DNA from 2 places in the Serratia grimesii genome. Region 1 is predicted to be linked to the other one. Evidence: predicted binding sites of a transcription regulator. Region 1 holds the regulator's gene; the other holds the start of a gene.

Region 1 (4,217 bases):
GCGCCAGTTTTTGTGCGATGGTTTTGTCCGTGCCGTGTTCCGTCGCCATGCGACGCAGCGAAACGGTGTTGGAGAAACGCACAAAGCTGTCGCGGCCGAGCCACAACACGGCAAAGAACTTCTGTACACCGTTAAGCAGGCGCAGATGCGGCGTGCCATGGCCTTCGCGGCCTGGAGAACGACCAAACATCACTGAAACAGGCAGCATCTGAATATCGAGATCCGGATTACTGCGGTGCAGATCCAGATAGTCGTGAAACAGTTTTACTGACTCTTCTTTCGGTGTGTAGTAGCGGAATACGCGCGGGCCGTCGTGAATAAACACGTGGCTAGGCAGCACGGTACCGTCTATCTCCAGCGGATTGAGGGGATCGGGCAGATCCTGCGCCAGGCACTGGGTGCGTAGCGTCAGTAAATCCGCCTTGGAATTATAAGGTAAAACATACAAAATCGGCCGTGAGGGATCCAACCCTAACTCCGTGACCGGATCTGAAGGGATAACCTTACTTCTTACCAACAATTTGAGTGGTAAATTCAATAGTTTATAATAAATTTTACGCCAACCTGACATAACAACGTGAAGCCTCTTGTTAGCAATGCGCCGCAAGCATACCAGAAACCGGGTAGCAGATCTGTGGTGTTGGAAAACCGAGAGCCGGAAGCATTTCCTGGCCTAGACTCTTTAATTATGACTTACCTCTGTGAAAGGCACTAAAAAACATGGCAAACCAAGCAACCGGCCTGACCCGTATTATTAAAGCCGCCGGCTACTCTTATAAAGGCTTTTCCGCTGCCTGGCAGCATGAAGCTGCATTCCGCCAAGAACTGGTGGCGACCGTGCTGGCTATCATACTGGCGATTTGGCTGGACGTGGGTGCGATAGCACGCATTTTACTGATCGGATCGGTGCTGCTGGTGATGATCGTCGAGATGCTCAACAGCGCGATTGAGGCGATTGTCGATCGGGTGGGTACTGAACATCATGAGCTTTCGGGCCGGTCGAAAGATATGGGGTCGGCGGCAGTTTCACTGGCAATTATTTTGGCACTGTTTGTCTGGGGCTCGGTACTCTGGCAGCACTTTGCCTGAGTGGGGTGGCCCTGTTGCGACATGGGTCGCTAATCCCTGATTTTTATTCATTCTTCGGTTCCCAAGCCGCACTTACCTGTATATACTCACAGCAAGACTGTATAAACAAACAGGGGGCGGAATGAAAGCACTAACTACCAGACAGCAAGAGGTCTATGATCTGATTCGCGATCATATTTCGTCCACTGGCATGCCGCCAACGCGCGCCGAAATCGCCATGCGTCTGGGGTTCCGCTCGCCAAATGCTGCAGAAGAACACCTGAAAGCATTGGCGCGTAAAGGCGTCATCGAGATCGTCTCTGGTGCGTCGCGCGGCATTCGTTTGCTGATGGAAGATGAAGAAGGTTTACCGCTGATTGGCCGCGTGGCCGCTGGTGAGCCGCTGTTGGCGCAACAGCATATCGAAGGGCACTACAAAGTGGATCCTTCCTTATTCAAACCGAGTGCAGATTTCTTGCTGCGGGTTAACGGTATGTCGATGCGTGATATCGGTATTCTCGACGGCGACCTGCTGGCGGTACATAAAACTCAGGACGTACGTAACGGCCAGGTCGTTGTGGCGCGTATTGAAGACGAAGTCACAGTTAAGCGTCTGAAAAAACACGGCAATGTCGTTGAACTGCTGCCAGAAAACAGTGAGTTCCAACCGATTGTGGTTGATCTGCGCCAGCAGAATTTCACCATTGAAGGTCTGGCGGTCGGTGTGATCCGCAATGGCGACTGGGTTTAATCCCCACGCCCGAACATCGTTCTCTGATTTAAATCGCCCCAGCTCTGGGGCGATGTCATTTCTGACTGATTAAAACCGCACTGCCACGGGAACATTTCACTATGCGCCTGATTTCTGCTTTTACCAGCGATACCGATAAAGCCTTGTGGCGTCTTGCGCTACCGATGATCTTTTCCAATATCACTGTGCCACTGCTTGGGTTGGTCGACACAGCGGTCATTGGCCACCTGGATAGTCCGATTTACTTGGGGGGCGTGGCGGTTGGCGCGATGGCCACCAGCTTCCTGTTTATGCTGCTGCTGTTCTTGCGCATGAGTACCACCGGGTTGACGGCACAGGCGTTGGGCGCACAAAACCCGCAGGGATTGGCACGCGCCTTTATGCAACCGCTGTTGCTGGCGGTATTGGCCGGTGTCGCTATCGTGTTGCTACGCCATCCGTTGATCAATACGGCACTGCATATTGTCGGCGGCGATAACGCGGTGCTTGAGCAGGCACGGTTGTTTCTTGAAATCCGTTGGCTGAGCGCGCCAGCGGCATTGGCAAATATGGTGATCTTGGGCTGGTTGCTTGGCGTGCAATACGTGCGGGCGCCGGTCGTTCTGCTGATTGTCGGTAATCTATTAAATATCGTACTGGATATCTGGCTGGTGATGGGGCTGGGGTGGAATGTTCAGGGGGCGGCGACAGCGACGGCTTTGTCTGAATATGCCACGCTGCTGCTGGGGCTATGGCTGTCCTGGCGTGTAATGCGCATACGCGGTATTTCGGTACCCATGTTGCGCCATGCCTGGCGCGGAAACCTCCGGCGTCTGCTCGCGCTGAACCGCGATATTATGTTGCGCTCACTGTTGCTGCAGCTGTGCTTGGCATCGTTGACTATCTTCGGTGCCAGACTTGGCGGTGACGTAGTGGCAGTCAATGCGGTACTGATGAATTTACTGACCTTTACCGCTTATGCGCTTGATGGTTTTGCCTACGCGGTAGAAGCGCACTCTGGTCATGCCTATGGCGCACGCGATGATAGCCAATTGCGCAAGGTGTGGCGGGCTGCTTGCCGACAGGCCTGTTTGGTGGCGCTGGCCTTTGGTGTGGTTTATGCGTTTGCCGGGCAGCAAATCATTGCGGCATTGACCTCGCTGCCAGAACTGCGCGCGATGGCGAGAGACTATCTGCCTTGGCAGGTGGTGCTCCCGCTGGTAGGGGTGTGGTGCTATTTACTGGATGGCATGTTCATTGGTGCAACTCGCGGCGCAGAAATGCGTAACAGCATGGCCGTAGCGGCTGCGGGCTACGGCTTGACGCTGTTAAGCGTGCCTGTCTTGGGCAACCATGGATTATGGTTGGCGCTGGCGGTCTTTCTTGCGCTGCGTGGCATCGCGCTTGGATGGATTTGGCACCGTCACAGGCTGCGCGGCAGCTGGTTTTCAACCGCGCAATGATGTGATTTTCTCACTAAAACATAAAATTCATTTATGTTTTAATTTGTATTTTGTTACATATTATCGCCTGCGAATAATGTCGCATAGGAAGTTGTTTGTTGGCGTTTTTTTCTTATTTTTGATTTAAAAATGGATTTTAATTCTGGTTTTTATTTGTTTGTCGCTATCTGCTTCTATAATTAATCATGTGGCTGGCGAAGTGAACGGGGATTCTCCTCGGCCAGCAGGATCTGAAACTGATTCACCACAGGTTAACGGAGATACTATGAACAAAGATCAAGCCGACGGTAACTGGAAGCAGTTTAAAGGGAAAGTGAAGGAAAAATGGGGCAAGCTGACCGATGACGATCTGACGGTCATCGAAGGGAAACGCGAACAGCTTGTCGGTAAAATCCAAGAGCGTTATGGCTACCAGAAAGAGGCGGCCGAAAAAGAAGTGAAGTCTTGGGAAGATCACAACAAATATCGCTGGTAGAGCGATAGGCAGCAGCAGATTGCGGCCAGAAGCTTGGTGTCTCCCCCCTTGACGCCAAGTCTGCAGACACAGGGAGGTGCCTGCTAACCCCGCTTATTTCTTCTTGATAGCAATGCTATGGTCATGTTCGCCGCAATCATGCTTGCTGTCGCAAGCTTCTACTTCAACGCAGGCGACGCACAGACCGTGTGCTTCCACTACGCTATGACGCAGGACAAAACCCGACTCTTTAGCCAGTTTTTGCAGCGTATCTTCGATCCCTTCAGTCGTGCGTTCTGTCACCTGACCGCAGCGATCACAAATAAACAGCGCGGAAGTATGCATCGGTTGTTCAAAGTGATGACACAGCACGTAGCTGTTGGCTGACTCGACCCGGTGAATGAAGCCTTGTTCCAACAGGAAGTCCAGCGCACGGTAAACCGTTGGCGGTTTGGCTTGGGGTTCAGCGACGCGCAGCAGATCGAGCAGGTCATAAGCGCTG
Region 2 (4,217 bases), 1.8 Mb from region 1:
GTGTACATCTGCGCTTCCAACTCGCGGATTTTTTGATCCAAAGCTTTTGGCGTGAGGTTTTGGTACTGCTCTGCATTTTCCGCCGCCTTACCCTTCCCTCGGCCTTTACCGCGATTACCCGGTTTGCCCAGTTGCAGAATATCAGAAACTTTCTTGTTCAGGCCCTGCGGCACAATGCCGTTTTCTTCGTTGAACGCCTGCTGTTTGGCGCGACGGCGCTCAGTCTCGCTAATCGCCCTGGCCATCGAGTCGGTAATTCTGTCGCCGTAAAGGATCGCCTTACCATTCAGGTTACGTGCCGCACGGCCAATGGTTTGGATAAGCGAGCGTTCCGAACGCAGGAAGCCTTCTTTATCGGCGTCCAAAATCGCCACCAGCGACACCTCAGGCATGTCCAACCCCTCACGCAGCAAGTTGATACCCACCAGCACATCAAACTCGCCCAGGCGCAGGTCACGAATGATTTCGACACGTTCCACGGTATCAATGTCCGAATGCAGGTAACGTACGCGCTCACCATGCTCTTCCAGGTATTCCGTCAGGTCTTCCGCCATGCGTTTGGTCAGTGTGGTGACCAGCACCCGCTCGTTGATCGCCACCCGTTTACGGATCTCAGAAAGCAGATCGTCCACCTGGGTAGTCACCGGTCGCACTTCTATCAGAGGATCCAGTAGCCCAGTTGGTCGCACAACCTGATCGATAATGTCATCGCCGGATTTCTCCAGCTCATACTTGCCTGGTGTGGCTGACACATAAATCGTCTGCGGAGCCAGTGCTTCAAACTCTTCAAAGCGCAGCGGACGGTTGTCCAGTGCCGAAGGCAGGCGAAAACCGTATTCAACCAAGGTTTCCTTACGCGAACGGTCACCCTTGAACATGGCACCGATTTGCGGAATGGTGACGTGTGATTCGTCGACCACCAGCAGGCCATCGGCCGGTAAATAGTCAAACAGCGTTGGTGGCGGCTCGCCTTCCCCACGCCCTGACAGATAACGCGAGTAGTTTTCAATGCCGGAGCAATAGCCCAGTTCGTTCATCATCTCCAGATCAAACTGAGTGCGCTGCGTCAAACGTTGTTCTTCCAGCAGCTTATTGTTGGCCAGTAACACCTTTCGCCGCTCGGCCAGATCCACTTTGATCTCTTCCATCGCCTGCAGGATCCGCTCACGCGGCGTCACGTAGTGCGACTTCGGATAAATGGTAAAGCGCTGTACTATCTGCTCGATCTGCCCGGTCAAGGGATCAAACAACGAAAGCCGTTCTACTTCTTCATCAAACAGCTCAATACGCAGCGCCAACTCGTCTGACTCTGCCGGGAAAATATCGATCACCTCGCCGCGCACACGGAAGGTTGCGCGCTGGAAGGCTTGATCGTTACGGGTATATTGCAGTTCTGCCAAACGGCGCAGGATCGAACGCTGATCGATAATCATACCTTTGGTCAGATGCAGCATCATCTTCAGGTACAGATCCGGATCGCCCAAGCCGTAGATCGCGGATACCGACGCCACCACGATAACGTCGCGACGTTCCAGCAACGCTTTGGTCGCAGAAAGGCGCATTTGCTCGATGTGTTCATTCACCGCAGCGTCTTTCTCAATAAAAGTGTCGGAGCTGGGAACGTAGGCTTCGGGTTGGTAATAGTCGTAGTAAGAAACAAAATACTCGACCGCATTCTCAGGAAAGAACTCTTTCATCTCGCCGTAAAGCTGTGCCGCCAGCGTTTTGTTGGGTGCCAGCACCATGGTCGGCCGGTTAAGATCAGCGATCACATTAGCGATAGTAAATGTCTTACCCGAACCGGTAACGCCCAATAGAGTTTGGTGAGCAAGGCCGTCTTCCAGACCCTCTTCCAACTTACTGATGGCTTGCGGCTGATCGCCGGCCGGTTTGAAATCAGAATGCAGTTTGAAAATTTTACTCATATACCCTTCGTCTTTCAAATTGCCACGTTGCTGCCGGCGGTCGTGGTGAGCGGGCGCAGCATGCAGCGCCCCTACCTGGAGATATGCGCGCTCAGGCGGCCATAGAGCTAATGCTCGATGAATGGCCTCTAATTATGGAAAGCCCCGGCGATTTTCGCCAGTGCCTATGATACTGGATATAAAACCAGCTTCAAGCGATTCGTCTCTTTAGCGTGCGTCAAACCAGGCTGAATGCACCGGTAGAGTTACAGCGGCGTGACATTTTTATTGTCAATAACAGATTTATCCCCAAAATCCGTCACGAATTAACTTCTTGGTATCACTCAGGCCAAAAATCATACATAGAGACTTCATCGGTACAATGCCGGCTTGATTTTAGTTAATTTATTGATAAATAATAATTTTATAAAAAAGACGAGATTGCGGACAAAGCGAACAGAACCCGCGTCAGCTCTCGCTTCAAACCGCTTTTCTAAATCTAATGCACAAGGTTATCCACAGGAATAGTGGATAACTCTCACCGCCCCGCCAGTGGCGGGAGTTGCAGAAAGAACGCTTTTTGCCGTTTCTCATCGCCTGAACGGCTTTTTTAGTTATTTTTTCACAAAAATATCGCTCTGTTTATGCCGATTAATGCTAAAAAGACCCATTGCCAAAAACAGATTCATCTCATTGTTACCGTCACCTGTTGCATCTTTCCACAACCGGCGAAATAGTTTGCACCATAACTATTCTTCGCAGCACTGGAAGAGTGCAAAAATCGTCCGCGTTAACTTTCCCCCTCTGTTCTCCCCTGTAGCAATACCCCGGCTCAGCCCGGCTAGCCGTTAACAAGGCAATAACAATCACCCTTTTTAATTGATGTAAAAAGTTGGCCCACTGCTTGCATTACCTTTTCACACCAAAAGTCCACTGGGATAAATATTCGGGGCTGGGCGGAGAAATGACCGGTAATCCGCTCAACCTCAGCACAGTACGAAATAGCAGACATTTGCGTGTTAAAAACAGAAGAGCGCTGACAAACGGTTATTAGTCACCTTTTTAGGCTCTATATTGCTTGTTTCACCTTGAACCGAACTACCTCATTAAAGGTAGTCGAACAGCATTTTATTCTGGACATTTAGACACTCGGGAAAGAAACCGCAAACGCGTAAACGGCAACCAGGACGGGATAAAACAAGGAAGTAGAGAGTTCGATTAGCGTTCCTGCACCGGTCGTCCCGTCGCACCACCAGGTGTGATCGGCGTGACCAGTTAAGGCGGCGTTACGCCAGCGCCCCAAGGGCGCACATCCACGAGTGGTATACAGGTCTTTGAGGAGAGTGCAGAATGTTGAGTTTAAGGGCAGTAAATCAGTTCTACGGGCAAAATCACACCCTCTGGGACATCAATCTTGAGTTGCCACGCGGCCAGTGTACAGTGCTGATTGGCCGTAACGGTGTAGGCAAAACCACACTGGTCAACTGCATTATGGGTCACTTGCCTGTCGTCAGTGGCAGCATGACCTGGCAATTGGCCGACGAACCCCCGCAGAATCTATTACAGCAACCGGTTGAAACCCGTGCGGCACTTGGCATCAGCTATGTACCGCAGGGCCGGCAGATATTTTCTCAGCTCAGCGTGGAAGAAAACCTACAGGTAGCACTCATGGCCAGCCGCGATAAGACCCGTCGCATTCCGCCATTGGTTTACACCCTGTTCCCCAATCTGCGGGAAATGCGCAGCCGGCGCGCTGGCGACTTAGCCAATGGTGAACAACAACAACTGGCGATTGGTCGTGCTCTGGTACTGGAACCCGAGTTACTGATACTCGATGAGCCCACCCATGGCGTTCAGCCGACAATCGCTGGCGATATCGGTAACGTGATCCGTAAACTCAACCGTGAACTGGGTATGACTATCCTGTTAGTCGAGCACAAACTGCCGTTTGTTCGTCGCGTAGCGGATCGTTTTTACCTGATGGACCAGGGGCGCAGCGTCGCAGATGGCACACTAGAACAGTTGGATGAAGAATTGATTAATGCCTATTTGGCCGTGTGACTGACAGGGGCGTGAAATATTGCGCCCCACTTCTCATCGAGAAACGGTTGCTTTGCTAAGGGCAGCCGCTGTTGTACCAACACTGGCAGAACCAGGTAGGCTGGCAGCTGCCAACATCTCCCTTCATATTCAACGGGTTTTCACATCCGATAAATTTGAATTGAGGGTTAAACCATGGCTGATAATGACGCACAATTTATTCAATATAGCGATCTGGACAATAAGAACTGGACTTTAAAAGAACGCCTCGAT

Evidence for each region. Region 1 encodes LexA, which represses DNA repair genes until DNA is damaged. Its sites were predicted from a motif close to TNCTGTATGTACATACAGNA; they were not measured.
Region 2: the regulator LexA is predicted to act here: its motif matches at 2,096-2,115, upstream of uvrB (excinuclease ABC subunit UvrB).

Annotation. Positions count from the first base shown of each region.
Region 1 is NZ_LT883155.1:4,677,001-4,681,217, reverse strand. It holds gene plsB (glycerol-3-phosphate 1-O-acyltransferase PlsB) at 1-571, opposite strand, end outside; gene SGBXF1_RS21840 (diacylglycerol kinase) at 721-1,089, shown strand; gene lexA (transcriptional repressor LexA) at 1,211-1,819, shown strand; gene dinF (MATE family efflux transporter DinF) at 1,921-3,261, shown strand; gene SGBXF1_RS21825 (CsbD family protein) at 3,527-3,736, shown strand; gene zur (zinc uptake transcriptional repressor Zur) at 3,830-4,217, opposite strand, start outside.
Region 2 is NZ_LT883155.1:1,352,712-1,356,928, reverse strand. It holds gene uvrB (excinuclease ABC subunit UvrB) at 1-1,925, opposite strand, end outside; gene SGBXF1_RS06315 (ATP-binding cassette domain-containing protein) at 3,255-3,965, shown strand; gene SGBXF1_RS06310 (hypothetical protein) at 4,140-4,217, shown strand, end outside.